Regions from separate parts of the Antribacter sp. NEAU-D49 genome, predicted to be linked through region 1. Evidence: predicted binding sites of a transcription regulator. Region 1 holds the regulator's gene; the other holds the start of a gene.
The links. Region 1 encodes HspR, which represses chaperone genes until heat shock. Its sites were predicted from a motif close to AAGTTGAGTCNNNNNGACTCAACTT; they were not measured.
Positions count from the first base shown of each region.

Region 2: a site for HspR is predicted at 6,878-6,902, ahead of clpB (ATP-dependent chaperone ClpB). Genes of this name have one in related genera too.

Region 1 is NZ_JBXTSN010000026.1:62,094-76,483, reverse strand. It holds gene AC060K_RS18040 (family 43 glycosylhydrolase) at 1-1,052, opposite strand, end outside; gene AC060K_RS18035 (Sir2 family NAD-dependent protein deacetylase) at 1,219-2,028, shown strand; gene AC060K_RS18030 (transglutaminase domain-containing protein) at 2,046-3,056, opposite strand; gene AC060K_RS18025 (nucleoside deaminase) at 3,126-3,578, opposite strand; gene upp (uracil phosphoribosyltransferase) at 3,706-4,341, shown strand; gene AC060K_RS18015 (sigma-70 family RNA polymerase sigma factor) at 4,342-8,250, opposite strand; gene AC060K_RS18010 (nucleotidyl cyclase domain-containing protein) at 8,456-9,223, shown strand; gene AC060K_RS18005 (DUF1540 domain-containing protein) at 9,269-9,577, opposite strand; gene AC060K_RS18000 (heat shock protein transcriptional repressor HspR) at 9,713-10,159, opposite strand; gene AC060K_RS17995 (DnaJ C-terminal domain-containing protein) at 10,163-11,179, opposite strand; gene grpE (nucleotide exchange factor GrpE) at 11,289-11,927, opposite strand; gene dnaK (molecular chaperone DnaK) at 11,924-13,792, opposite strand; gene AC060K_RS17980 (cold-shock protein) at 13,961-14,390, opposite strand, start outside.
Region 2 is NZ_JBXTSN010000001.1:304,205-318,857, forward strand. It holds gene AC060K_RS01405 (SCO7613 C-terminal domain-containing membrane protein) at 1-4,034, shown strand, start outside; gene AC060K_RS01410 (alpha/beta hydrolase) at 4,145-5,143, opposite strand; gene AC060K_RS01415 (LppM family (lipo)protein) at 5,160-6,065, opposite strand; gene AC060K_RS01420 (metallophosphoesterase family protein) at 6,062-6,823, opposite strand; gene clpB (ATP-dependent chaperone ClpB) at 6,949-9,564, shown strand; gene AC060K_RS01430 (family 43 glycosylhydrolase) at 9,647-11,095, opposite strand; gene AC060K_RS01435 (septum formation family protein) at 11,269-12,768, opposite strand; gene AC060K_RS01440 (ArsR/SmtB family transcription factor) at 12,917-13,912, shown strand; gene AC060K_RS01445 (AfsR/SARP family transcriptional regulator) at 13,901-14,653, opposite strand, start outside.

The sequences.
Region 1 (14,390 bases):
AGGGCGATCATCTTGATGCCCGACCAGAAGGAGCCGAAGCTCAGGAACCAGCGACCCTGCTGGTCGATCACCAGGTTGGGGTCGATGGCGTTCCAGTCGTCCGACGTGCTCGACGCGACGACCAGGCCCTGGTTGGTCCAGCTCCCGGCGGCGCCGGTGGTGCTCGTCGCGAGGAAGATCGCCGAGCGGTTCGACCCGAAGGTGGAGGCCGAGTAGTACATGTAGTAGCGCCCGTTGGCGTAGTGGATGTCCGGGGCCCAGACGTGGTTGCTGTTGTTCGTGTAGCCGTGCACCCAGGACATGCCGTTCGGGAACGCCATGCCGGCGGCCCGCCACGTGGTGCGGTCCGTCGACGTCCTGAGGTTGACGCCCTCACCGGTGTTGGCGAGCAGGTAGGTGCCGTCCGGCCGCTTCACCACCTCGGGGTCGTGCACGATGGTGTCGCCCGAGACCGGCCCGGGGTTGGGGTACGTGGTGGGCGTGCTGACGTCGCCCACCTTGACCAGCTGCCACTGCTGGTTGTTGGTGTTGGTGTCCGAGTACTGGGAGACGCGGCCGCCGTCGGCGGTGGACCACTCCCAGACCTCGAGCGACTTGCCGCTGTTGCGGTTGATGAGCTGGATGTAGCCCGACGCCGGGTCCTGCACGCTGAACTGCTGGTTCGTGGCGTTGGAGTCGGTGTACTGGACCACGTTGGCGCCGTCGGCCGTGGAGCGGCTCGCGACGTCGACGACCTTGCCGCTGTGCCGGGACTTCAGCCGGTAGTAGCCGCTGCCCGAGCTGACGAACTGCCACTGCTGCACGGCGTGGTCGTTGCGGGCCCACTGCTGGATGCCCGCGTTGTTGGCCGTGGAGAGGCCGGAGACCTCGAGGGCCTTGCCGCTGTGCCGGTTGACCAGCACGTACCAGGCGTTGGTGTCGATGGTCGCTGCCGCCGCCTGCGGGGACGCCGCCGGGACGGCGAGCTGGGAGAACGTGACGGCCGCGGCGACCAGCAGCGTCAGCGCTGCCTGGACTCCGCGGCGCCAGGGGAACCTACGGGATGCCTGCATGAAACCTCCTCGTTGAGGCGCTGTTAGCGCTCACACGAGCGCCGCGGACTAGTTTCCATCGTTGTACATCGGGTCGTCAAGGGGTTCGTCGTAGGCTCGACGGGTGCAGCCCACCTCGCGTCCGTCCACCTGGCGACCCGAGCCGGTCGAGGTCGCCCTCACCACCGTGGACGACGCCGTGCGCGTGCTGACAGGGCTGAGGATCACGGCGCTGACCGGCGCGGGGATCTCCACCGACTCGGGCATCCCGGACTACCGCGGCCCCGACTCGCCGCCGCGCAACCCCATGACGTACCAGCAGTTCGTGCAGGACGAGGCCTTCCGCCGCCACTACTGGGCGCGCAACCACGTGGGCTGGCAGCACGTGCGCCGCACGGAGCCCAACGCGGGCCACCGTGCCCTCGTCCGGCTCGAGGAGCGCGGTCTCCTCGCCGGCATCATCACGCAGAACGTGGACCTGCTGCACGAGGATGCCGGGTCACGCACCGTCATCGACCTGCACGGACGGTACGACCGCGTGGTCTGTCTCCAGTGCGGCCGGGTGGTCTCCCGCGCCCACCTGGCGACCCGGCTGGACGCGCTGAACCCCGGCTTCCTCGAGTCGGTCGGCGACGTCGCCGACATCGAGATCGCGCCCGACGCCGACGCCGTCATCGAGACCACCTCGCACTTTCGCCCCGCCCCCTGCGAGTTCTGCGGCGGCGTGCTCAAGCCGGAGATCGTGTACTTCGGCGAGAACGTGCCGCGCGAACGGGTGGAGCGGGCGTTCGCCATGGTCGACGAGGCCGACGCACTCCTCGTGGCCGGGTCCTCGCTCACCGTGATGAGCGGGCTCCGGTTCGTGCGCCGGGCCGCCGCCGACGGCAAGCCGGTGGTGATCGTCAACCGCGGCCTCACCCGCGGTGACGTCCACGCGACCGTCAAGGTCGACGGCGGCACCAGCGACGTCCTGACAGAGCTCGCCGAGCGGCTCTGACGGCGATCCCGGGGCTCTCAGCCGAAGACCGCCGGGCTGCTCCGCCAGCCCGTCGACCGCGTCGCCAGGTCGGTCACACCGGAACGGCCCGACGGCGACAGGGTGAGGACCCGCTCGCCCGGCCGCAGGCGCGCGTCCGCGAAGTAGAGCTCGCCCAGCTCCTGCGCCGCCACGTCGTCGCCGGCGTCCGCCGCGACGAGGAGGTGCGCCAGCTCGTCGGCGATCGCGTCGTACTCCGCCGACGTGATCTCCGTACCGGGGAAGCCGCTCAGGTCGGCCCCGGTCCGCTCCGCCTCCTCCCGGACCGTGCCGCTCAGGGGGTCCGGTACGCCTTCGAGGCCCAGCATCGGCCCCCAGAAGTCCCAGAGCAGCAGCTCGTCCCGGTGCCGGTGCGCCACCTCGCGGAGCACGTAGTCGCGGACGAAGTCCTTCCCGCGAAGCCCGGGCAGGTTCCCGGCCACCCCGAACGTCTCCGGATCCGCCGCGCCCGAACGGATGGCGAGCCACACCTCGGCCGCAGTCAGGAACGGGGCGTCCGGGCCGGCGGGGATGTCCGCGGGGTCGAAGCCCCACGGGTCGTCCGGGCCCAGCTCCGGGTCGAATCGGCGCCAGCGGTCGCCGTCCCAGAACTCCGCGATCACGTGGTCGGCGTGGAAGCCGGGGTCGAAGTAGCCGGCGAAGCCCACGCGTGACCGGGCAGGTACCTTGTGCGCCCGGAACGTGCCGATGGTCAGCAGGGTGTGGTCCCGGCAGCAGCCTGCGACCACCTGCTCCGCGGAGCGCGACCCCGTCAGGGCGCCCGACCGCTGGACAGCCGCGCCGAGGATCGACTCCAGCCACCGCCGGTCGATGTCCTCGCCCTGCTCCGCGGTGAGGGTCGCCCCCGAGCGGTAGTGGACGACGGCGTCGCACGCCACCGCGCGCAGCGACGCCGGGTCGGCAGGCACCTCCGCGACGAGGTCGGCATGGGGACCGGGGTCCGAATAGGTGCTCTGGCTGGCGTAGTCGGCAAGGGTAGGTGCAGGCACGTCATCGTCCTTTCCTGGGCGGTGACGAGACGCTAGCAAAAAACGGTTCACCTGCACACCAGCATTCGGTCAGCCCCGGCGTGCCTCGAAGAACTCCCGGAGCAGGGCGCCGCACTCCGCCTCGCGGACCCCGCCCACCACCTCGACCTCGTGGAGCGCGCGACGGTCGCGCACGAGGTCCCAGACGGAGCCGGTCGCCCCGGCCTTGGGGTCCCACGCGCCCACGACCAGCCTCGCCACGCGGGCGAGGAGCAGTGCGCCCGCACACATGGCACAGGGCTCGAGGGTGACCACGAGCGTGCAGCCCTCGAGCCGCCACTCCCCCGTCTCGCGCGCCGCGGCGCGCAGCGCCAGCACCTCCGCGTGCGCGGTCGGGTCGCCTGTGGCCTCGCGCTCGTTCCGCCCGGAACCGACGACACGGCCCTCGCGGTCGAGCACCACCGCGCCCACCGGCACGTCACCCGTGCCGAGCGCTCCCCGGGCCTCGTCGAGCGCCAGCCCCATCGCGTCTGCCCACGTCATGGCGCGTTCGGCCACGGTGTCGCCCGGGAATCGGGTGGCTCTGCCGGAAGGTGCGGTCACGCAGATCACCATAGCGACGCGGCCTCCGGACGGCTCTCGGCGGGCGAGAGCCGGTAGCGTGGAGATCATGCGCCTGAACGTCGTCGACCACCCGCTGGTGGCCCACAAGCTCACCGTCCTCCGCGACGAGACCACCCCCTCGCCGACGTTCCGCCTGCTCGTGGACGAGCTGGTGACCCTGCTCGCCTACGAGGCCACGCGCGAGATCGCCGTCGAGCCCCACGAGGTGCGGACCCCGGTCACGACCACGACGGGGGTGCGGCTCTCGTCACCGCCGCCGCTCGTGGTGCCGATCCTCCGCGCGGGCCTGGGCATGCTCGACGGCATGACCCGCCTGCTGCCCACCGCCGAGGTGGGTTTCCTGGGGCTGCAGCGCGACGAGGAGACCTTCCAGGCCGTCACGTACGCGAACCGCCTGCCCGACGACCTGACGGGCAGGCACGTGTTCCTGCTCGACCCCATGCTCGCGACGGGAGGCACTCTCGTGGCGGCCATCGACTACGTCTTCGAGCGGGGCGCCCGCGAGGTGACCGCCGTGTGCCTGCTCGCCGCCCCGGAGGGCCTCGAGCTCCTCGAGGGCGCCGTGGGTGACCGGGTGGACGTGCAGGTCGTCGTCGCGGCCGTGGACGAGCGGCTCAACGAGAAGGCCTACATTGTGCCCGGGCTGGGCGACGCCGGCGACCGTCTCTACGGGCTGGTCTAGCTACCCCTGGGGCTTGGTCTGGCAGACCGCCGCGGCCCAGGACCAGAGGTCCTGGCCGGTGGTCCACCCGCCGGACCGGCCGGGGAAGGCCCACGGCGCTGCCACCGCTGCGGCGGTGCACTCCGCGGAGGCCCGGGCGGACCGGTCCGCCTGCGCCTCCTCGCTCCGGCCGCCCGCGGCCTGCTCGGCCGTGGCCTGCTGAGTGGCGCCCTGCTGGCCCGTCGTTGTCTGCTGGCCCGTGGTTGTCTGCTGGCCGGCCGGGCCCTGCGTCGTGGCCGGCGTGGCGGGCCCTTGTGCCTGGCCGCCCTGTCCTGTGGCGCCCCCGGTCGTCTGCGCCGGGTCCGGGGTGACGGGCTCAGGCGTCGGCGGCACGGGCGGCGGGCACACCACGGGGTCGACCGAGAAGCGGCGTTCCACGGCGTGGACCCGCCCCTCGAGCTCACGGCTCAGGCGCACGGTCACACGTCCCGCCGGGGCGAGATCGTCGCCCAGCGTGAGCCGTGCGGCGCCGCCCGCGGGGATCTCGACCGTGCTGCCCGTCGACCACCGCGACGTGCGGTACATCCGGCCGTTCCACGCGGTCGCGCCGGTGTTGTGCACGTCCGCCACGATCCGGCCGGTGCCGTCGGTGCACTCGACCAGCGGCGTGACGGTCAGCGACGACTCCGGCCACTCCACCCGAGCGCAGGACCGGAAGGTCACGTCCGCGGTGCTGAGGGTCCTGCCGTCCGCCGTGACGTCCACCTGGTCGGTACCCCACGGCACGGTGAGCGTGAGGGTGGCCTTCTCGCCCGCCGGGACCAGGAGCGTCTCGCCACCGGCCGAGAACTGCACCGGCAGGGTGGAGCCCGTGTTGTCGACGGGCACGGCGAAGGTGCGGAGGGACGTGTCTCGCTCCGGGTCGTACGTGCACTCGCCGACGCGCTCGGCGGCACCAGCCGCGGGCGCGAGCGTCGCCGCGGCATAGTCGGCCACCGGCGTCGCAGCGGCCGTCAGGAGGTGCGTGGGCAGGTCACCGTCGGAGTCCGCGGTCCAGCGCGAGAGCCGGAAGGCCGCCTGCCCGGCGTCCACCTGCGTGGCCCCCGTGACCACCTGCAGGGACACCGTCGCACCCGGGTCGACGGTCAGCTGGCCCGACTCGAGCGTCGCCCCGCCCGACGGGACGACCATGGTGACCTGCAGCGGCTCGTCGGTGCGGTTGGTGAGGTCACCGCGGACACCGACCGAACCGTTCACGTTGACGGGCGCCGCCACGGCGTCGACGTCCCAGGCGGGCTCGTAGCAGTCACGTGCGGCGTGCGAACCGGCCGGGACCCGCGTGGTGTGGGTGCGCCCGTCCACGACGGAGGAGAGCACATAGCTGGCAGGTCCGGCAGGCACGCGGAGCCCGTCGGGCACCTGGAGCGTCACCTGCTCGCCCGGCCCCACGGCGGAGGCTGAGGCGACGGCGGCCCCTCCGGCCTCGAGCGTCACCGCGACGGTCTGGACGGTGTGGTTGGTGTACGTGCCCGTCACGGCGGACTGCGCCGTAGCGACCCCGCCCGTGGCGAGGCACAGCGTCTCGACGTGCCCAGCGCCCTGGACCGCCCCGTCCCACGACTGCGCCACGTTCATCGTGCTGGACGCCTGGAGCACCTTGGCGGAGCCCGGCAGCACGGGCACGACGGCCACGGTGCCCGACGCTGTGCGGGGCGCCGTCCCGTCGGCGACCACGGCGAGGGGCAGCCGTCGTCGCTCGTCCTTGACCAGGGCACCCGCCGAACCGTCCTTGCGGGACAGGGGCGAGCAGCGCCAGTCGTTGGCGGCCGTCGCCGCGTCGCTCACGCACGACAGGGCGGACTGGGACGCAGCGGGAGCCACGCCGGCGGGCAGGGTGACGACCACGGACCAGCCCGCGGGCGCCGTCTGGTCGCCGGTGTTGCCGATCTCCACGTCGAGCACGCTCGACCCGGGGTTCGCGATCTGGGCCCGCCCCACGTGGGCAGCGAGCTCGGCTCCGTACGAGGCCACCTGGGCCGCAGCGAAGCTCACTCCGGCGGGCTTCAGGCCTGCGGCCCACACCTCCGCGGAGATCGGGTAGACGCCGCCAGACCTGGCCTCCACGCCGACCACGACCCGCCGGGCCGTGCCGGCCGCGACGGTACCGAGGTCGCAGAGCACCGTGGTACCCGGCGCGCCGTCGTCCTCCGGGACGCACGCGAACGGGTGGGCGGTGACCGGCGGGCCCATGACCCCGACGTCGCTGCCCACGTCGCCCGGGACGTCACCGGCCGGGTCGCCGGTGACACCGTCGGCGGCGACCGTGACTGCGGCCTCCTCGGTGGCACCACCGGCGGCGGCGGTCCCGGCGGGTGAGCCGACGCCCGCACCGAACGGCGCCCCGGCGGACCGCGCCGTCAGACCCTCCGGGAGGGTCAGCCGGACGAACGTCTCGGGCGCGTCGCTGCCACCGGAGTTGGCGAGGGTGAGGACGATGTCCTGGGGCACCCGAGCCTGGAGCTTCGCAGCGGAGTCGGCGAGCGTGACGTCGAGGTCGGCCGGTTCGGGGACAGGCACGGGGACGAGCAGGTTCGTGGCTGACAGGGGGTCCAGGATCTCCGGGACCTCGACGAGCTCGTCCGTGCGCGGCTCGACGGCCACCAGGGAGCTTCCCATCGAGAGCCCCAGGCTGAACCGCTCGGCCTGGGCCATCGGGGCGAGCACCTGGAGCACGGCCGCGACACCGACCGTCGCCGCCGTGATGGCGCCCGCGGCCAGGCCGGTCGACGTGAGGGCGCCCGTGGCGCCCGCGGCAACACCGGCGACGGTTCCGGTGGTCGCTGCGGCGGTCGTCGCTGCGGTGGTGGCGGCCGTCGTCGCCGCGGTGGCGGCACCGGCGCCGACCGACCCTCCGGCGACCGTCGCACCGGCGGTGCTGCTCACGGTGGTGGTGGTCACAGTGCCCGCGCCGGCACCGACGGCGCCGGCGCCGGTCGTGACCGCCCCGGTCCCTACCGCGCTCCCGGAGGTGACGGACCCCGCGGAGGTGAGCGCCGTCGTCGTCCCCGCCTTGGCGACTGCCGCGGCGGAGCCGGCCTTCACCAGGAGTGCCGTGCCCGTCCCGCCGATGGGGAGGGCGACGCCCACGAGACCCAGGCCCGCGACCCCGAGCATCAGCGGCGCGACGACGCACTTCATGCCGTGGGCCACGTCGTGCAGCTCGAGCACGAGGGCGCTGCACGTGCCGCAGCCCGTGAGGTGGTCGTCCACCTTGGCATTCTCACGCTTCGAGAGGCTGTCCCGGACGTACTCCCCGAGGGAGCTGTTGACCTCGCGGCAGGCCGCCGACGGCGCGTGCGACAGGTGCTGCTGCAGGTAGCCGGCCCGCAGCGCCTCCTTGGCACGGTAGAGGAGGGCGGAGACGCCGTTGGGGGACAGACCGAGCAGCGGGGCGATCTGTGCCGGCCGGTGCTCCTCGACGAGCGCGTAGTGGAGCACCATGCGGTACCGCTCGGGCAGCTTGAGGTACGCGCGGAAGACGACCGTGCGCTCGAAGCCCGCCAGGGCGGCATCCTCGTCGGACGCGAGACGGCCGAGCGCGTGCTCCAGCTCGTCGTCGGCCGTGGGACGGGTGCGTCGCACGCCGCGGGCGAGCGACGTGGCCGTGTTGCGCACGACCGTGAGGATGTAGCCGCGGAAGTTGAGGTCGGGGCCCTTGCCGCGGAGGAGAGTCTGGAACGTGCTCTCGAAGGCGTCGGCCACGACCTCCTCGACGTCGGACGGCGCGACGAGACAGCGGGCGACCTGCTTTGTCGCCATGACGTGACGGCTGTAGAGCGCGCCAAAAGCCTGCCGGTCCCCGTCTCGGACCCTCAGGATGAGCTCTGCGTCGCTGGGAGAATCCCCCGCACCGCTGTCGACTTCTGCCACGTCTTCCTCGCTACCTCGCCGACCATGGCGACGACCGGTGATGGCGGGTGGACCCGGTAATCCGGGCACTCAGACTCTAGCCCCTGACTATAGGCGGCGCCCAGAGCATTGGTAGAGGGTGAATCCAGCGGATGAGATCGGGTGAACTGCGGCCCACTCTGCCCGAACCTGCGTCATGATGTACTCCCGTGGGAGTCCTCTCATCATGAGCAAGCCGCAGCAGGGCACGGAGCCGTGCATCAGCGACCTGCGCGAGCGCTGGCGAGCAGCGAGTCTCGCCAGCGTCTGGCTGCGGCCGGGCGACTGGTATCACGCAGCCGTCGACGCGTTCGCGGAAGCATTGACGGACGGACGCTCCGTGGCGCCCGCAGGCGAGCGGCTCGGATCCGCCCGTGCCGGCGTGGGGGTCGGCATCGCCGAGGCGATGGACGACGTGGCCTGCCTCTACACGACGGTGGGCATCCCGGTGGACGCGACGGCGATCCGCGCGGTGGCGATCGGTTGGGTCGAGGAGCACGAGCGCGTGCCGTTCCAGGTGATGTGCCACGACCCGGCGACGGGCCTGCCCACCAACGAGTACCTCGGTGAGCGGCTGCGCGAGACCTACGGCGTGGCGTCGAGGAACGGCTCGGACGTCACCTCGACCCACTGCCTCCTCGTCCTCGACGTGGGCCTGGAGAGCCTGGACAGCTGGCAACGGTCCGCGCGGTCGGCGGCGATCGGGCGCACCCTGCAGCAGGTCTTCGGCGACGGCCACCCCATGGCGGCGGTCGGCGACGCCACCTTCGTCGTGCTGTGCGAGCGAGGGCCTGCGACCGCGCAGCTCGGTCAGTCGTTGCGCCGCGTCGTCGAGAAGAACGCGGAGGTGCTCGGGCTCACCGCAGAGCTCAGGCGCCCCACCCGGGTCTGGGTGGAGCGCCTGCCCGACTCGCACGACGACGCCCTGATGCTGCTGGACCAGCTGGGGCGCTGAGTCTTCGGGCGGCCCGTGGGCCGCTGCTGTGCGGGCCTGCTGCGGTCAGCGCGGCGCGAACGTGAGGCAGTCCGCGTGGTCCGCGCTGTCCGGTCCTGCGCCGACGCGGATGGCGGGGGCGCCGCACTCGAGCGAGCTGTTGTGCACGCACTCGCCCCGCTGGCACGCGCCCACGTGGGCGATGACCTTCTCGAGGCCGCCCTTCGTCGTGAGGGGGATGAAGGTGGCGCAGCTGGCGTCACCCACGTGGCCGGCGATCGTGACGGCTCCGGCGTGGCATCCGTGGTCGTGGTTGTACCCGCAACCGTCGACCGAGCACTCGGCGACCTCGGGCATCTCCATCAGCGCACTCATGGTTCACTCCTTGCTGTCGATCCTTGCGGAACACCACCACGATATTCCTGGGACGCGTTCTCGTACAGCAAGGAATGCCTTACCTCAATTCAGGTAAAGGCGGTGCCGAATAACGAAAGAATTACCTGCCGAAATTCAGCTGTGCGGCGGAGAGGGCCGCCACAGGACCAGGGCGCCCGCCGCCTCGGTGCGGTGGTCGACGTCGATCCGCACCTCGGTACGCCGCACCCGGCGGCCACGCGGCACGACGATCACGTCTCCGCTGGTGGCTGCGGCAAAGACCCGGCCCGACTGCTGGGCCTGCGCGAGCAGCTCCTCCAGCCGGTGCTCCAGGACCGAGACATGCTCCTCGAGGTCCAGGATCCGTTTGATCCCCGCGAGGTTGATGCCCTCCACCTGCGCGAGCCGCTGCACCTGCAGCAGGCGCGCGACGTCACGCCGCGAGTAGCGGCGCCCCCGGCCCACGGTGCGCCGAGGCGTGACGATGCCCAGCCTGTCGTACTGCCGGAGGGTCTGCGGGTGCATGCCCGCGAGCTGGGCGGCCTGCGAGACCGTCAGCACCGGCGAGTCGTCGGTGATCATCGGTCACTCCGCTGCGCGCTGGGCGAGGTCTGCCCGCACGTCCTGGCCGTCGCTCTCCGCCGCGAACGTCTCGAGCGCCTCGCGTGCCTTGCGGCTGAGCTTCTGCGGCACGGCCACCTGGATCGTCACGAGCAGGTCGCCGGTCTCGCGAGCGGCGGCGACACCCCGGCCCTTCAGCCGGAGGACCCTGCCGGACGGCGTGCCCGCCGGCACCTTGAGGCGCACCTTCTCGCCGATCAGCGTGGGCACCTCGACCGTGGTGCCGAGGGCGGCCTCCGCGAACGTCACCGGGAGCGTCATGCGCAGGTTGACACCGTCGAGCGAGTAGACGGGGTGCGGTGCCACGTGCACGGTGACCACGAGATCACCGGCGGGCCCGCCACCCTGGCCGGGGCGCCCCTTGCCAGGGATGCGTAGCTTCTTGCCGTCGTTGATCCCGGCGGGGACCCGGGTGGTGACCTTGCGACCATCGACCACCAGCTCGACGGTCGAACCCTCGACCGCCGCGCGGAAGGGCAACGTGGTCTCCGCGACCACGTCGGCACCCTTCTGCGGCGCCGTGAAGCCTGTACCCGGGCCGTAGCCGGCCTGCGGACGGCCCGCGCCGCCGAACATCGCGCCGAGGAGGTCCTCGAACCCGCCCGCACCGGCAGCCCCGGGGCCGGTCTGTGAGTACCGGACCCGCGGCCCGCCCGGCGCTCCGCCTCCGAACATGGAGCCGAAGATGTCCTCGAAGCCGGCCGTACCGCCCGCCCCGCCGGGACCGGCGGAGAACCGGGCGCCACCCGCCATCGCACGGACCGCGTCGTACTGGCGCCGCTGCTCCGGGTCGGAGAGGACGGCGTACGCCTCCCCGATGGCCTTGAACCTCGACTCCGCGGCGTCGTCCCCCTGGTTCTGGTCCGGGTGGTGCTGCCGCGCGAGCTTGCGGTACGCCTTCTTGATCGTCGCGTCGTCGGCGTCCTTGGCGACGCCGAGAACGGCGTAGAAGTCCTTCTCCATCCAGTCCTGCCCGGTCACGACGCCTCCTCTCCTGCAGTGCTGACAACGTGTGCGGGAGATCCCGCGATAGGACCGCGCCGCGGATCCGGCCTGCTCGAGGCCGGACCTGCGACGCGGTCCTCAGGTGCTACTCGGGGCCGACGACGCCGACGCGCGCCGCCCGGACCACCTTCTCGCCGATCCGGTACCCCGGCTCCACCACCAGGTTCACGGTGGTAGCCGTGGCACCCTCCTCGGTGGAGTGCATGAGCGCGTCGTGCACCGTGGGGTCGAACTCCTCACCTACCTGGCCGAACCGCTCCACGCCGAACTTGGCGAGCGCCTGGTCCAGCTTCTCCGCGATCGCCGCCATGGGGCCGCTCAGCTCCGCAGCCTGGCGAGCCCGCTCGACATCGTCGAGCGCGGGGAGCAACGCCACCAGGACGTCCTGGACACCCCGGTCGCGCGCGGCCTCCTGGTCGCGGAGGGCGCGGTTGCGGTAGTTCACGAAGGTCGCCCGCTCACGCTGCAGCGCGTCGAGGTGCTCCGCCGCCTCGGCCTTGGCCGCGAGCAGGGCGGCGTCGCCGCCCGCCTCGGCCGACGGCTCGAAGTCGAGCGCGTCGAGCGGGTCGCCGGAACCCTCGTCCGGGGTGCCGGACTGCGCGCCGGACTCCGACGCAGCCGGCGCGCCCGTCTCAGGGTTCACCTTGCGCTTGTCGATGAAGTGGAAGGGACGGTCCTCCGAGCCCTCAGGCTCGGGGGTTCCCTGCGGGTTGTTGTCCGTCACTTGCGGTCGTCCTCGTCGTCGACGATCTCGGCATCCACGACGTCCTCGTCCGAGGGCGCCGACTGGGCGCTGGCCGTGGGGCCGCCCGCTGCGGCAGCCTCCGGCTGGGCATCCGCCGAGGCGTAGAGCGCCTGGCCGATCTTCTGCGACGACGCGCCGAGCTTCTCGTACGCGGTCTTCACAGCGTCGGCGTCCTCGCCCTCGAGCGCGGACTTCACGCCCGCGATGTCGGCCTCGACCTCGGTGACCACGTCAGCCGGGAGCTTGTCGCGGTTGTCCGCGATCTGCTTCTCCATGGAGTACGCGAACGCCTCGGCCTGGTTGCGGGTCTCCGCCTCCTCGCGACGCTTCTTGTCCTCCGCCGCGTGCGCCTCGGCGTCCTTGATCATGCGGTCGATGTCCTCCTTCGGGATGGCGGAGCCACCCGTGATGGTCATCGACTGCTCCTTGCCCGTGCCGCGGTCCTTCGCCGACACGTGGACGATGCCGTTCGCGTCGATGTCGAAGGTGACCTCGATCTGGGGCATGCCTCGGGGAGCCGGGGCGATGCCGGTCAGCTCGAAGGTGCCCAGCGGCTTGTTGTCGCGCGTGAACTCGCGCTCACCCTGGAAGACCTGGATCGCCACGGACGGCTGGTTGTCCTCCGCCGTGGAGAAAATCTCGCTGCGCTTGGTCGGGATGGCGGTGTTGCGCTCGATGAGCTTGGTCATCACGCCGCCCTTGGTCTCGATGCCGAGCGAGAGGGGGGTGACGTCGATCAGGAGGACGTCCTTGCGGTCGCCCTTGATGACGCCGGCCTGGAGCGCCGCGCCCACCGCGACGACCTCGTCCGGGTTCACGCCCTTGTTGGGCTCCCGGCCACCCGTGAGCTCCTTGACGACCTCGGTCACGGCGGGCATACGGGTGGAACCGCCCACGAGCACCACGTGGTCGATGTCAGACACCGAGATGCCCGCGTCACGGATGACGTTGTGGAACGGCGCCTTGGTGCGGTCGAGCAGGTCCTGGGTCATCTGCTGGAACTGAGCCCGGGTGAGCTTCTCGTCCAGGTGGATGGGGCCGTTCTCGCTCATCGACAGGTACTGCATCGAGATGCTGGTGCTCGTCGCGGACGAGAGCTCCTTCTTGGCCTGCTCCGCGGCCTCGCGCAGACGCTGCAGCGCGATCTTGTCCTTGGAGAGGTCCACGCCGGACGAGTTCTTCACCTGCTTGATGAGGTACTCGACGACGCGGTTGTCCCAGTCGTCACCACCGAGGCGGTTGTCACCCGAGGTGGCGCGCACCTGGATGGTCGAGAAGTTGTCCTCGTCCTTGCCCACCTCGAGCAGCGAGACGTCGAACGTGCCGCCACCCAGGTCGAAGACGAGGATGAGCTCGTCCTCCTTGCCCTTGTCCAGGCCGTACGCCAGGGCGGCGGCCGTGGGCTCGTTGACGATGCGGAGGACGTTGAGACCGGCGATCTGCCCGGCGTCCTTGGTGGCCTGACGCTCGGCGTCGTTGAAGTACGCCGGGACCGTGATCACCGCGTCGGTGACCGGCTCGCCCAGGTACTCCTCCGCGTCACGCTTGAGCTTGCCCAGGATCCGGGCGGAGATCTCCTGCGGGGTGTACTTCTTGTCGTCGATCTCCGTGTTCCAGTCCGTGCCCATGTGGCGCTTGACCGAGGAGATGGTGCGGTCGACGTTGGTGACCGCCTGACGCTTGGCGACCTCGCCCACCAGGACCTCGCCGGTCTTGGAGAACGCGACCACCGACGGGGTGGTCCGCGAGCCCTCCGCGTTGGCGATGACGGTGGGCTCGCCGCCCTCCAGGACGGCGACCACCGAGTTGGTGGTGCCGAGGTCGATGCCGACTGCTCGTGCCATGGTTCTCTGCCTCCGTACGACAGGTTGAGTCTTCTTCACTCAACTTAGGTCGCGGCGCCCGCGGACGCAAGCCCGCGGGGCCAAAGTTGAGCCCACTCCACTCAACGTCACACCGGCAGCACGAGTTCCCGCCACCCGGCGCCGGCCTCGCTCACCTCTGCCGGGGCCTCACAGCAGCTCGACGCTGTCGGCCTGAGGCCCGCGGTCGCTCTGACGCACCTTGAAGCGGACCCGGTCGCCCTCCTCCAGGACCTCGGCACCCCGCACCACCGACACGTGCACGAACAGGTCCACGCCCCCGGCATCAGGGGTGATGAAGCCGAATCCGCGGTCGGCGTCGTAGCGCGCGACGGTGCCTTCGCCTCCGCGCACAGGCCCGTCGGAGGCCGCGGAACGGCCCGGCCGGCCGCGGTCCGCGGCACCGCGCACACTCCCGGAGCCGCGCACGAGCTGCACGTTGCGGGCGTTCGGCCCCTTGTCACCCTCGACGACGTCGTACGTCACGCGCGCACCCTCGGAGAGCTCGGTCAGCCCTCGGCCGAGCCCGCTGACGTGGACGAAGACGTCGTCGCTGCCCGAGTCGGGAGCGATGAACCCG
Region 2 (14,653 bases), on a different contig from region 1:
AGCCCATCCTCGCCGGGGCTGGCGCGGGGCTCCTGGCCGTCGCCGCCGTGGTCTTCGTCTTCTTCACCCTCGCCGACCAGCTGACGCTGCGAGCCGTCGTCACCACGGGCGTCACCGTCGGCGCGCTGGCGGTGGCGGCCCTCATGCGTCGCGCCGGGCTCCGGTCGTCGGGCGAGGCGGTCGCGGCGCTCGCCGTCGTCCTCACCTGGGTGGACGTCGAGCTCGCCCTGCAGGCGGGCCTGCTGTCCGGGGTGGAGCCCGCGCTGGCCCGCGGGATCCTGCTCGCGGTAGTGGTCACCGTGCTGTGCCTGCTCGGCCACCGCCTCCGGGTACGGTCCTGGGTCACCGCTGCGCTGCTGGGCGCTCCGCTCGTACCGGTCCTGCTCGCCGCGGGCCTGTCCGCGCTCCTCCTGCCGCTGCCCACCTGGACCACCGCGTTCGTCGGCACGGCTCTGGTGGCGTATGGGGCAGGGCGCGTCGCGACCTGGGCTGGTGCGCGGCTCGACGCGCCGATGCGGCCCGAGGCCGCGGTGCTCCGCTGGGTGCGGGCCGCTGGCTTCCCCGCCGCGCTCGTGGTGGTCGCCGTTACGCCCCAGGCCGAGGTGGTGGGCATGGTCGCCCCGCAGTGGGCCTCGGCGATCGCCTGGGCCGCTGTCGGAACCGTCGCGGCCACCGCGGGCCACGCCGCCGGAGTGCGGTCGTGGGTCTCGACAGGCGTCCTGGCGCTCCCCGTGACGCCCGCCCTGGTCGCGGGCGCCCTGGTCGCCGACCATACGGTCGGATGGGTGATGGGCTCCGGGTTCGTCCTCGTCGCCCTGGCGACTGCGGCGGCGCGGCTCCTGGTCCGCACGTCCGGTCCTCGCGTCGACAGCGCGCTCCGCCCGGAGCGGACGATCCTGACCGTCGTCCGAGGGCTCGCCTACGCCCTGGCGCTGGCTTTCGGGTTCGTGGTCGGCCCGGTGGGCTCCTTGCCCGGTATGAGCGGCCCCGCGGTGTTCCTCGGACTGTCCGCGGTGGTGGCCGGGCTGCTGTGGCGTGTCACCGGCGAGCGGGCCTGGGCCTTCGTGGGCGGATCCGTCGGGGCGGTGAGCGGAGGTCTGCTCGGTGCGGTTCCGGGTGACCCCGCGGTCGGCTGGTTCCCGCTGGGCGCGGGCGCGGTGCTGCTGCTGCTCGCGGCGGTCTCCGTCGCGGTCCTGCGGGTGCGGGCGCCTCGGGCACGGGCCGCCGGTGACCTGCTCCTCGGCGCCTGGTCCATCACCGCGGTGGCGGCGGTGCCGGCGCTGGTCCTGCACGCCGGTCTGGCGATGGAGGCCCTGGGATCCGTGCTCGGGGGCACCCCGGGGTGGGCGCCGCACGGCGGGCCGCTCGCGGAGCACGGGTCGCGGATCGGGTCGGTCGAGGTCTGGGCCCACCTGGGCCACGCCACGCTCGTGGTCGTCACGCTGCTCGCGGCGCGGCTCGGTGTGCCAGGACCGCTGAGCGCGATCGCACGGGTGGTGGCACCGTGGGCCACGCTCACCCTGGTGGTCGCCCTCGCTCTCGACGGCAGGCTCCTCGCGCTCACCTCGGGGATCCTGGTGGCGCTCCTGGCGGCGCTCCTGCTGGCGGCGACCGCCGACCCCGCCCGGTGCGCGCCCTGGTCCCAGGGGATCGTCGGCCTTGTCCAGGCCACCCTGCGAGTACTGGTGCGGGCGACGGGGCTCGCTCGCCGCCTGGGCGGGCGGGCGATGACCGCGCAGGAGGTCCGGTTCTGGCGGGTCGCCGCGGTCGCCGGCGCCTTCCTCGCCCTGAGCTTGACCATGGTGAGCTCCTGGTCGTGGCGGGTCACGGGGATCGTGGGCGGCGTCGTCGTCGCCGGGCTGCTGCTGGCTGCCCGGGCGTCGGTCCCCCGCCCGGTGCATCCCTGGCTCGTCGGCGGCGCGTACGCGTACGTCCTGTGGGTCCTCATGCAGTGGCTCGGCTGGCTGGGGCTCGACGGTGTCGCGATCGCCTGCACCGTCTCGGCGGCTGCCTCGTTCGGTGCCCTCCTGGTGACCCTCTGGGGCCGGGTGCGGCCCGGCGAGTGGCTGGCGGTCCTGGGCGTGACCTCGGTGCCGTTCGTCATCGGTGTGGTCACCGTGGCGTCGGAGCGCACCTGGTGGTCCGCCGGCGCTGCGGTGGCGATGCTGGCCCTCGAGGTGGTGCTGGTGCTGACGCCCCGTCGGGGCCTGGTCCCGTCCGTCCGCGTCTGGGCTGCGGCCCTGGTCCTGCCCACCGCCTCGGTGGGCGTGGTCAGCGCCGGTGCGATGCTGCTGCAGACCAGCGGCTCTCCGGTGGTGCTGCCCGTCGTCGCGACCCTCGTCGCGATCACCGCGGGCGGTGCGCCGAGGGTGGCCGAGCATGTCTCCGCCCGGGTGACCGCATCCCTCGTCCCGCGACTCCGGTGGGTGCTGGAGGGGAGCGCGGTCGTCACGGGTGCCCTCACGGTCGGGCTCGCCTACGCGCGACCTGCCGCCGGGCCCGACATCGCCGTCGCGGTCCTGCTCCTCCTCGCCGCGGGCGCCGGCGTGGTCGCTCGCGAGCCCGACCGCCGGCGTGCCACCTGGCTCTCCGCGCTCCTGGTGACGGCGGCCGTCTGGACGGCCCTGGCCGACGCCGGGGTGCGGCTCGTCGAGGCCTACACCCTGCCGCCCGCGGTCGGCGCGATCGTGGTCGGGGCGCTGCTCGCCCGCCGGGCGGTGAAGAGGCTCGTGGTCGCGACCGAGGGCTCCGTCTCCGAGGGCACCGACGCGTCCGCCGCTGCCGGCACCGGCCGGCGCTCGGCCGCCGCCGCGACCACCTCGTGGCGCCTCGCCCGGGTCGGGCTCGCTCTCGCGCTCGTGCCCAGCCTCGTGGTCCACCTGGTGGCGCAGGGCGCCGGGTCGCTGCGGGCCTTCGTGCTGGTCGGAGCCGGCGCGGCCCTCCTGCTGGTCACAGCGCTGCTGCGCCGTAGGCCCCTCGTCGATGGCGGGTGGACCCGCGCCGCGACGCTGAGTCTGCTCCCCGCCGCGGCCCTGACCGGTGTGGCCGGCACCGTCGAGGCCCTGCACGTGGCTGACAGCCCGGTACTCGTGCTGGGCGGCACGATCCTGCGGACCAGCGAGGCGTTCGCCGTCGGGCTCGCCTGGTCGGTCGCCGCGGCGGGGCTCGCCGCCACCGCGGCGCTCCTGACCCGGCCCCTCGTCGACGGGCGTCAGGCCGGCACCCTCGCCCGGTGGGGCCTCGCCCCCGCCCTGCTGCTGGGCACTGCGGGCGCGGTCGTGAACGTCCGGGAGTCCTGGGGCGCCATCATCGTGCTCTGGGTCGTCGAGGTGGCACTGCTGATCCTGCTGGTGGCGACGGTGCGCCGGTTGCTCGCTTCCGGCGACGACCCTCAGACGCCGGGCGGGATCGGCGCTCCGCCGTGGTTCGTCTGGGCCTGTGCGCTCGCCGTGGCGATCGCCGCGTGGTCTCCACGCGACCTCCGGGTCGAGGTCTTCTCGGTCCCGCTCGGCGTCGGTCTGGCGCTCGCTGGATACCTCGCGGCACGAGCGGCGGCCTCGGACCGGGCGGCCTCGGACCGGGCGGCCTCGGACCGCGTGGCCGCCGGCGACGCGAGCCCGGCCCCGGTCGCGGCCGACGTCGGGCAGCGCGGGCGGGGGACCTGGCCCCTGGGCCGCACGGGTTCCTGGGCGCTGCTGGCTCCGGGCCTCCTGGCACTGCTGGGCCCGTCGGTCCTCGCCACCTACACCGACCCGCTGACCTGGCGTGCGGTGCTGGTGATCGGCGTGGCGCTGGCGGCGGTCCTCGTGGGCAGCCGCGCCCGCCTCGCCGCACCGTTCCTGGTGGGGGTGTGGGTGCTGCCGATCGAGATCCTGGTGGTCTTCCTCACCCAGCTGGGCACGCAGATCTCGGCGGTGCCGTGGATGCTCACGCTGGCCGCGGCCGGCGGGGTGCTCCTCATCATCGCGACGCTCGACGAGCGCCGCACGGCAGGCTACGGCGGAGCTGCGGCCTACCTGCGCGACCTGCGGTAGGGCGCCGCACCGGCCCGCCGGCTCGAGGTCTGCTCCGAGAACGTCATCAGGTATCGCCACCGGCGTCCGGGCGATACCTGATGACGTTCTCGAGGCGGACGGCTGGCCCGTCAGACGTGCGCGTCGAGCCAGTCCAGGGCGGTCGTGAGGAACGTCTGGCGCGCTGGCTCCGGCGAGAGCGCGAGGTCGTGGGCGCCCCCGGCGATCGTGACCACGTCCACCGACTTCCCGAGCCGGGGAGCCCGCTGCAGGATGTGCCGCACGTCGAGGACGCTGTCGGTGGTGAGCAGCTCCTCGTGCCAGCGCTTGCCGGTCGTGGTCCGGTCGGAGGCGCACACGAGCACCGGGCATGTGACATCCAGGCCGCGCGCCACCCGGGCGTGCGCCCGCCGGATCGAGTGCAGCCACGCCGCCCGCACGGGGAAGCCGGCATAGGGCTTCCACGCCAGGTCGTACTTCCACTCCGCGTGGAGGGCGCGTCCGTAGCTCTCGCCGAGCGCGCCGAGCGGGAGCCGCGGGGCGACCGGGCCCAGCACGTGCAGCAGCCGGGTGGTCACGACCCGGTGGTGCCACCCTTCGTTGAGGTCGAGCCACGGCGAGTTGAGGATCAGCGCCTCCACCTTGCCAGGGCGCGTGCTCGCCCACAGTGACGCGACAAGACCACCCATGGAGTGCGCCAGTACCACGACCCGGTCGTGCCCCTCGGCCCGCACCGCAGCCGTCGCGGCGTCCAGGTCGAGCGCGTGGACAGCGACGTCGCGCACGTAGTTCGGGTCACCGCCCTCGCGCAGGGACCGGCCGTATCCCCGCAGGTCCACCGCGTAGAACGGGTAGCCGCGCGCCGCGAAGGCCTCGGCGACGTGCCGGTGGAAGAAGTAGTCGACGAACCCGTGCACGTACAGGACGGCGGGCCGGCCGGAGCGGGACTCCTCGGCGGAGCCCGGCTCCGCACCGGAAGCCGCCGCGGAGCCCGGCCCGTCATCGGGGCCGGTCGTCGAGGCGACGTGCCGGACCAGGGTGGCCGTGACGTCGTCGGCCCCCGCGTCCGGGAGCGGAAGGCTGCGCGCCTGGAAGTCGGGGCCGAGCACGTCGTCGTGCCATGCGGTCATGCGGGTCCTCTCGCGATCACGCGCCGGGCGGGAAGCTCGGTGGCCGGTGGGGGTCCTGCGGTCCCTGCGGGTGCGGAGGCCGTGGATACTGCAGGGTCGTGTGCTCCTGGCCGTGCGCGCCAGGGTACTGGCCCGGGTAGGGCGACGCGGCCGGAGGCGCGTGACCGCGGGGTGGGGCGCCCGCGGACGGGCGCACCCGCAGCGCCTGCCACACCACCACCCCGACGAGCAGCAGGATCACGAGGCCGCCCGCAGCGATCAGCGGCGCCAGCCAGTCCGGCACGCCCGACGACGTCCCGCTCGCCCCGGGCGCGGCGCCCGCCTCGGTCGGGGACGGCGTCGGCACGATCGAGGCGGGGTCCACGGCCGACCCTCGCGCGTGGATCGTGGAGACCTCGCCGACGGGCGGGGTCCAGGTGACGGTGGTGCCCGTCAGCGCGCCGTCGGACTCGGCCACGGGGCCCGGGAACGTCACGCTCAGCGTCACCGTCAGCACGTCCTCGGCGCGGACGCCGCGGATGTTCAGGGCCTCCTCGGTGAGGTCGACCGTCGCGTCGACCACGTAGTCGTCCCCGTCGCGCACGACGGTCACGGGCAGACCCGCCGACTCGGGCAGGGCCGCCAGCGGCGCGACCGGGTAGACGTAGCGGGTGCCCGTGTATCCGCCCTCGCGGTACTCCTCGGTGCGCTCGGCGCCCCGCTCCGGGTCGCCCTTGCCGCGGAGCGCGTCCTTCAGCACGTCCTTGGCGTCACGCCCCGTGCTCTGCGCGAACTCGTCCTCGACGGCGATGACGAGCGTCGAGCCGGCGGTGTCGTCAGGGTTGAGCGTGACGTCGACGTCGGCCCGGATACAGCCCGACAGCAGCAGGGTGAGTGCGGCTGCGAGCACCCCGGCTGCGGCGCTGCGGCGGGTACGGGTCACGTGGCAAGCATGCCGGGCTTCTGCCGCCCGCGGTAGACGGCGGTGCGGAGCTCGACCTCCCAGACGTCGGCCTGCGGCATGCCGAGCCGGTGCGCCACGGCAACCTCGGCATCCACGTCGTACGGGACCCGGACCACCTGGAGGCCGAACGGCGCGGGATCCGGGGAGTCGGGGACGCCCTCCAGGATCACGTAGGCGGGCACGGGCTCGTCGAGCGGGTTGCCGACGCTGCCCACGTTGAAGAGCGTGCGGCCGCCGTCCACCTCGATGTAGACGTCGTGGATGTCGCCGTAGCCCACCATCGTGGGCTCCGGTCCCGGCCCGGTGAGGTCGGTGGCGGCGAACATGCCGGCGAACTGCTCCGGTGTGTGGTGGAAGTGCACACGGGTGTGGACGCTCGCCGCGGACGCGTGGAACAGCCGGACGCGGCGCCCGCTCAGGACGAGGTCGTGGCTGAGGGGCAGCGTGCGCAGCCACTCGTGCTGGTCCGGTCGCAGCTCGTCGCGCCACCAGATCATCTCGGGCTCCGCGTCGTCGGGCATCCCTGGGAGGAAGTCGTCCCAGTTGCCCCGGATGTTCACCTCGCACACCTCCTGGCAGCGGTCGGTGACCTCGCTGCCCCGCGGGCCCTTGCCGACGTAGTCGCCGAGGTTGAGGACCCGGCGGATCCCGCGGGCCGCGATGTCGTCAAGAACGGCCTCGAGCGCCGTGAGGTTGCCGTGGACGTCGGAGATGAGGGCGATCCGTTCCAGAGGCATGCGGGGATCCTGCCACAGCGACGCCGGCGCGCGCGGGGCCGGGTCGCCAACCCGAAGTTGAGTGGAATAGACTCAACTTTGGCGAGGTTGCCCCCAGTGGAATCACCCAGTACTTCGGAGGTGCCATGGACACCAAGTTCACGACCAGGTCGCAGGAGGCGATCGGAGACGCCATCCAGTCGGCGTCCGCCGCCGGCAACCCGCAGCTCGAGCCGGTCCACCTGCTCGCGAGCCTGCTCGCCCAGCAGGGCGGCGTCGCCGTCGGGCTGCTGGAGGCCGTCGGGGCCGGCACGCAGGCTGTGGGCCAGAAGGCCCGCGCCGCCCTGGTCGCCCTGCCCAGCGTGAGCGGCACCAGCACGGCGCAGCCGAGCGCCAGCCGCGCGATGGCCACGGTCCTCGACCTCGCGGGCAAGGAGGCGCAGAGCCTCGGCGACGAGTACGTGTCGACCGAGCACCTGCTCATCGGCATCGCCGCAGGCCAGTCGCCGGCCGCCCAGATCCTCGCGGCCGAGGGCGCCACGGCTGACGCGCTGCGCTCGGCGCTGCCCGCCGTCCGCGGCTCCGGCCGGGTCACGAGCCCCAACCCCGAGGGCACCTACAAGGCCCTCGAGCAGTACGGCACGGACCTCACGCAGCGCGCGCGAGACGGCAGGCTCGACCCGGTGATCGGCCGCGACGCGGAGATCCGCCGTGTCGTCCAGGTCCTGTCGCGCCGCACCAAGAACAACCCGGTCCTCATCGGCGAGCCGGGCGTGGGCAAGACGGCGGTCGTCGAGGGCCTCGCCCAGCGCATCGTCGCGGGCGACGTGCCGGAGTCCCTCAAGGGCAAGCGCCTCGTCGCCCTCGACCTGGCGAGCATGGTCGCCGGCGCCAAGTACCGCGGCGAGTTCGAGGAGCGCCTCAAGGCGGTGCTCCAGGAGATCACCGACTCCGACGGCGAGATCGTCACGTTCATCGACGAGCTCCACACTGTCGTCGGCGCGGGAGCGGGCTCCGAGGGCGCCATGGACGCGGGCAACATGCTCAAGCCCATGCTCGCGCGCGGCGAGCTGCGGCTCGTGGGCGCTACCACCCTCGACGAGTACCGGCAGCACATCGAGAAGGACCCCGCCCTGGAGCGCCGGTTCCAGCAGGTCTTCGTGGGCGAGCCGTCCGTCGAGGACACCGTCGCGATCCTGCGCGGGCTCAAGGAGCGCTACGAGGCCCACCACAAGGTGACCATCGCCGACTCGGCGCTCGTGGCCGCCGCGGCGCTCTCCGACCGCTACATCAGCGGCCGCCAGCTCCCCGACAAGGCGATCGACCTCGTGGACGAGGCTGCGTCCCGGCTTCGCATGGAGCTCGACTCCTCGCCCGTGGAGATCGACGAGCTGCAGCGCGCCGTCACACGCCTTGAGATGGAGGAGGTGGTCCTCAGCGAGTCGGACGACGCCGCGTCGAAGGAACGGCTCGAGCGGCTGCGGGCCGATCTTGCGGACCGGCGCGAGGCCCTCTCGTCCCTCACCGCACGCTGGGAGGCCGAGAAAGCCGGCCACAACCGCGTGGGCGACCTGCGCGCGCGGCTCGACGAGCTGCGCACCGAGGCCGACCGCAAGCTCCGCGAAGGAGACCTCGAAGGTGCGGCCCGGCTGCAGTACGGCGAGATCCCGGACGTCGAGAAGCAGCTCGCGGAGGCGGAGCGTGCCGAGGCGAGCCGTGAGGACGGCGACGCGCCCGCCGAGGCGCCCATGATCGCCGACAAGGTGGGCGCCGACGAGATCGCCGAGGTGGTCTCGGCCTGGACCGGCATCCCCGCAGGCCGCCTGCTGCAGGGCGAGTCCGAGAAGCTCCTCCGCATGGAAGACGTCCTCGGGGAGCGGCTCATCGGTCAGAGGGCCGCGGTCCGCGCGGTGTCCGACGCCGTGCGGCGGGCCCGGGCGGGCGTCGCCGATCCCGACCGGCCCACGGGTTCGTTCCTGTTCCTCGGCCCTACGGGCGTCGGCAAGACCGAGCTCGCCAAGGCGCTCGCCGACTTCCTGTTCGACGACGAGCGTGCGATGGTCCGGATCGACATGTCCGAGTACGGGGAGAAGCACTCGGTGGCGCGGCTCGTCGGTGCGCCCCCGGGGTACGTGGGTTACGAGGAGGGCGGCCAGCTCACGGAGGCGGTGCGGCGCAGGCCCTACTCGGTGATCCTGCTGGACGAGGTCGAGAAGGCCCACCCGGAGGTCTTCGACCTGCTGCTCCAGGTCCTCGACGACGGCCGCCTCACCGACGGTCAGGGCCGCACCGTCGACTTCCGCAGCACCATCCTGGTGCTCACGTCGAACCTGGGCTCGCAGTTCCTGGTGGACCCCATGCTGGACGACGCCCAGCGGCGCGACTCTGTCATGACGGCCGTCCGTGCGGCGTTCAAGCCGGAGTTCCTCAACCGGCTCGACGACGTGGTCCTCTTCGACGCCCTGACGCTCGACGAGCTGGGCCGCATCGTGGACCTGCAGGTCGCCGCGTTCGCGGAGCGCCTCAAGGACCGGCGGATCACCGTCGAGGTCACGGACGCGGCGCGCGAGTGGCTGGCGCTCGAGGGCTTCGACCCGGCGTACGGCGCCCGCCCGCTGCGCCGGCTCGTGCAGCGCGAGATCGGCGACCGGCTGGCCCGCCAGCTGCTCTCCGGAGACGTGTCCGACGGCGACACCGTCGTGGTGGACCGGCCGGAGGGTGCGGAAGGCCTCGATCTGCGCCCGGTCATCCTCACCGGCTGACCCGTCACCGCGCTGTGGGTACACGTTCGGCCGCCTTTCCGACGGCCGGCCACGACATACGTGTACCCACAGCGCACGTGGGTCAGCCGCGGCGCCAGTGCTGGGCGTGGGCCCCGTTACAGGTGTACTGCGACAGGCGGGCGCCGTTCGCGGTGTCCCAGTCGTAGTTGTCGAGGCACAGGCCGCTGGCGCGGTTGCGCAGGGAGAACCAGCCGCTGCCCTGGTCGACGATCGACCAGTCCTGTGCGGTCCCGCCGTTGCACGACCACAGCCCGATGTCGGAGTTCAGTGCCGTCGACCCCTGGAACGCGTCCAGGCACTTGTTCGCGTAGGCGTTCTTGATGCGGTAATAGCCGCCCGTGTAGGTGAACTCCCACTTCTGCACCGCCCCGGTGGTGCAGGTGTAGAGGCGGACGAGCGCGCCGTCGGCCGTGTTGTAGTCGTAGTCGTCGACGCACTTGTTGCTGTGCCGGCCCCGGATGCCGGGCTGGCCCGACCCGGTCTCCTGCGGCTGCCCGAAGAACGGGAATCCGTTGGCGTCCCAGTAGAGCTGCTGGGCCCTCGTGTGACGGTTGGGGTCCGTCAGGGCGTCCGGTGTGGGGTTCGCGTAGTTCCGGGCGTGGTAGATCAGCATGTCCGTCGTCCCGTCCTCGGCGACGGTGAAGCTGCCGTGCCCGGGCCCGTAGACCCCGTTCGCCGTCTGGAAGACGGGGGTCGACTTCTTGGTCCAGGACGACGCCGAGAGCAGGTTCGCCGACGCCGACGCGTAGACGTAGCCCAGCTTGTAGCGGGAGTCCGTGGCGGAGGCCGAGTACGCGATGATGACGCGCCCGTTCTTGACGATGGGCGACGGGCCTTCCACCACGCCGGCCACTCCCTCCATCTCCCACGAGTGGGTGGGCCGGGCGATCTCGACGGTGCTGGCGGTGTCGATCGTGGTCGGCGACGTCATCCGCGCCAGGTACATGTGGCTGTTGTAGCTCGTGCTCGGGCTGTCCTGCGCCCAAGCGAAGTAGCGGACGCCGTTGTGCGTGAAGGACGCCGGGTCGAGCTGGAACGACTCCCAGCCGGTGGTCATCCGCTGCGGTGCGCTCCAGGTGCCGGTCATCGGGTTCGCCGAGGTGTTACGGATCCAGTAGAGGCGCTGGTCGAACCGCGCGGTGCTCGGCGAGGCGGAGAAGTACAGGTACCAGGCGCCGTCGTAGTACTGGATGTCGGGTGCCCAGATCCAGCCGCCGAGGGCACCGCTCGCGGGCGCGGTGAACGCGGTGCTCGTCGCCGCCGACCCCAGCCCCGCCAGGGTCTGCGACCGGCGCAGCTCGACGCGCTTGTAGTCGGGCACCGAGGCGGTCATGTAGTAGTAGCCGTCGGTGTGCTTGTAGATCGCCGTGTCCGCCCGCTGCTGCACGAGCGGGTTGGGCACGTCGATGAACTGGGCACCCGCCGGAGCGGCGGGGGCGAGGGCGAGCGCCGCGAGCGCGGTGACGCCTCCGGCGACGAGACGTCGCCACAGTTGGGTGGGCAGGTTCACGCGTGACTCCTTTGTCTGGTGCTGCGCCCCGCACGTCCCCCGGCGGTCCACGATGACCCCGCAATGTGAGCGCTAACATCGCAATTCTCGCGGGTGTGCGCGGTGTCGTCAAGATCAGCTCAAGCCCCGGGTAAGTCCCGTCAACGACTCGGCCGGTGCTGCGCTGGCCCGGGCTACTCGAGCAGCGAGCCGACCGTGGGCGAGTCGCTCGACGCCAGGCACAGGCCCACGCGGTCGCCGTCGGCCCAGGACGCCTCGCTCGGCGTCCACACCACGTACGTCAGCGACGCCGACGACTCCGCGGCGCGGGCGGCCTCGCCCAGCTGCTCGGGTCCGCACACCTGCGAGACGCGCTGGCGTGCGGCGTCCTCGCCGGGCCAGATCGCCTCGGGCGCGAAGTCCGTGCGGCCCACCACCTGCGCCGAGTGCTCCTCCGCGCACGGCACCACGGTCACCTCACCGACGTCGCCGTCCGGCGGGAGCTGCTCCACGCAGGTGCCGAGCACCAGCTGGACGGCGTCAGCCTCCTGAGCCGACGCGACGTCACCCTCCAGGTACGACCAGTCCCCAGGGTCCACGGCGTTGACCACTGCGACGGCCCCCAGCGCCAGGAGCACCACGGCACCGGCCACACTCCCGGCGAGCGCCAGCCTCCGGCGTCGGGCCGCGGGGTCCGGCGGTGCGGCGGGCTCCCATCCCGCGTACGCCGCCTCCGGCGCGTAGTCGTGCGCCTGCTGCCCGACGCCGCCCTGGGCGCCTCCCTGCACCGGCACCGGTCCGAGCGGGATGGCCGAGGAAGGACGCCGCGGCGCGGGATGGCGCGGTGCCTGGCCGCTCTGGCGCTGCGCCGTGGCCGGGAACGGGAAGGGCGGCAGCACCTCCGTCGCGTCGGCGGGCGAGCCGGGCTGCCGGATCGCAGGCAGCACCTCGGTGGGGCCCGCGGCTGGAGGCAGCACCTCGGTCGGGTCGGCGGGCGGCGGAACCTGGGCCTGCTCGGCCGGTGGGCGCGGTACGGCCGCGTGCTGGGTGGGCGGGGCGAAGAGGGCGGGCTCGTCCTCGGTCGCGACCTCCGAGGGAGCCGGCGCCGCGGTCTCGGTGACGGCGGGCGCCGGCTCGGCCTCCGTCGCTGCGGTCGCGTCGGTGGTCTGCTCGGCGTCTGAGTCCGCTTCGGCGTCCGCTTCGGCCGGCTCCGTGCTCGGGGTCACTGTCACCGGGCCCTTGGGGGCACCCTCGTGCGCGACGGTCAGAGCAAAGAGCGCCAGGTCGCGCACGGCGTCCTCGGACGCCTCGTCGGACGCCTCGTCGCCGCCGGTCTCCGGCCCGTCCTCCGCGTCGCCCTCGGCGGTTGTCGCCTGGGCGGTCGTCGCCTCGTCGGACGGCGTGTCACCCGGCGTCGCCTCGTCGGACGGCGTGTCACCGGTCGTCGCCTCGTCGGTCGGCGTGTCACCCGGCGTCGCCTCGTCGGTCGCCGCCTCGTCGGGGAGCGTGCCGTCGACCGGCTTCGCCTCCGTCTCCCCTGCGTCCGTCTCCGTCCCCGGCGCCGTCTCCGCCGCGTCCGTCTCTGCCGCGCCCGCGACCTGCTCCGCTGTCGCCTCGCGGTCCGAGGTCCGGGCGGCCGCCACCCCCGAGTCCTCGGGCTCGGCGGCGTGGGGCGTGTCCGGCGTCGTCGTCATGGGGCCAACCTACCGATCCTCCGCGGGACCGCCGAACCCTCCGCGACCTGGTGCGTGGGGAACTGAAAGCGTCTGGAAAGCGGTGCACCGTTGACTGGTCACACGTCGGCCGACGCCGGCGCGTGACTGGCTCGTGAACGGGGACCATATGCTCCGGATCCACCTCGCTCCTGCGGACCTTGCTCGCGTCCGGGTCGCCTCCGGCCCCGACCGGATGTGGGAGACGCTGCTTGCCGCCCACCTCGTGAACCGGCCGGCGGGCGAGGTCGTCTTCGGGCGCTGGCGGTCGGCAGCCGTCGCAGGGCTGACGCCGCGCTCGGTGGCGTTCCTGAGGCTCGCTGCGCCGCGCGGATACTCACCGGACTTCCTGACTCCCGGCGCGGGGCGGGACGACTTCGGGGACGGCGTCGAGGCGGTGCTGAGCACCCCCCGTCCGCGCCTCCGCCGCGAGATGGAGCTGGTGGACCCCGGCCGGGCCGGGACGCGGTGGGTGCACGAGCTCGCGGCGGGCTCGGTGACGGCTCTGCAGGGGCTGGGCGGAGCACTCCGCGACTTCCACGAGAGCGCCGTCCGGCCGTTCTGGGGTGCCGTCTCCCGGCAGGTGGAGTCGGAGCGCTCCGACCGGATGCGTTCCCTGCTCACCGGTGGCACCGAGCGGCTGCTCAGCTCCCTCCACCCGTCGGTGCGCTGGGACGGTGACGTGCTCAGCGTGGACACGGCGGCCGACCGGGACGTGCATCTCGACGGCCGGGGGCTGACGCTCGTCCCGTCGTTCTTCTGCTGGCGGGCTCCCATCACGCTGCTGGACCCGCGGCTGGACCCGGTGCTCGTCTATCCGATCGAGCACGAGCTCGGCTGGGCCGAGCCGGTACCGCCGACGGCGTCGTCCCGCGCGCTCGTCGCCCTCCTCGGCCGGACGCGAGCGGCCACTCTGCAGGCGCTCGAGGTGTCCGCGGCGACCGGCGAGCTCGCCCGCCGCCTGCACGTCTCTCCCGCGACCGCCTCGGAGCATGCGACAGTGCTCCGTGAGGCCGGCCTGGTCACCACGCGCCGGGAGGGGAGCCGGGTGCTGCACTCGCTGACCCCGCTCGGCCGCCGCCTGCTCGAGGGCGAGGGCAGGGTGCGGCGCCGTTCACCGGCCTGAGCGGTCGATCCTCCGCGTGCCGTGCACCGCCTTCCGGTACAGCCGGTACTTCGCGTCGACGCCGACCTCCTCCGCCAGTGCCACCGCGCGTCGCCAGGCGGTCAGCGCCCCGGCCGCGTCGCCGGCCTCGGCGAGCAGGTCGCCGAGCTCCTCGAGCGTCATCGTCAGGTTCGGCAGGTCCTGGATCTCCTCGAAGAGCCGCACGGACCTGCGGCAGCACTCCACGGCACGCTCCGTGCGGCCCTGACCGCGGTAGATGTACGCCAGGCTGTCCCAGGTGGTGGCCTGGGCCTGGACGTCGCCGATCTGCTGCGTCAGCTCGAGGGCTCGCTCGCAACGTGCCAGGGCCTCGTCGAAGCGGCCTACGTGCGCCAGCCCCCAGCCGGCGCCGTTGAGGGCGAGCGAGAGCCCGGCGCGGTCGCTCCCCCGCTCGAAGTGCTCGACCGCTTCGAGGAAGTGGGGAAGGCTGTCGTCGCCACGGCCCTGGTCGGCCAGGTGGACGCCCCGGCTGTTCGCGGTATACCCGAGTCCGTGCGCGTCGCCGATCTCGGTGCACGTGCGGTGCGAGTCGTCGAGATGGGTCGCGGCCTCCTCGAACCGGCCGAGCCGGCGCAGGGTCCTGGCGAGGGACCTGTGCGCCCAGGCCGCAGCGGCAAGGTCGCCGGTCGCCTGTGCCGAGTCGAGCGCGAGGCGCTGGAGCGAGTAGAGGTCGGTCCAGCGGCCGAGCCGGCCCATCGCGAT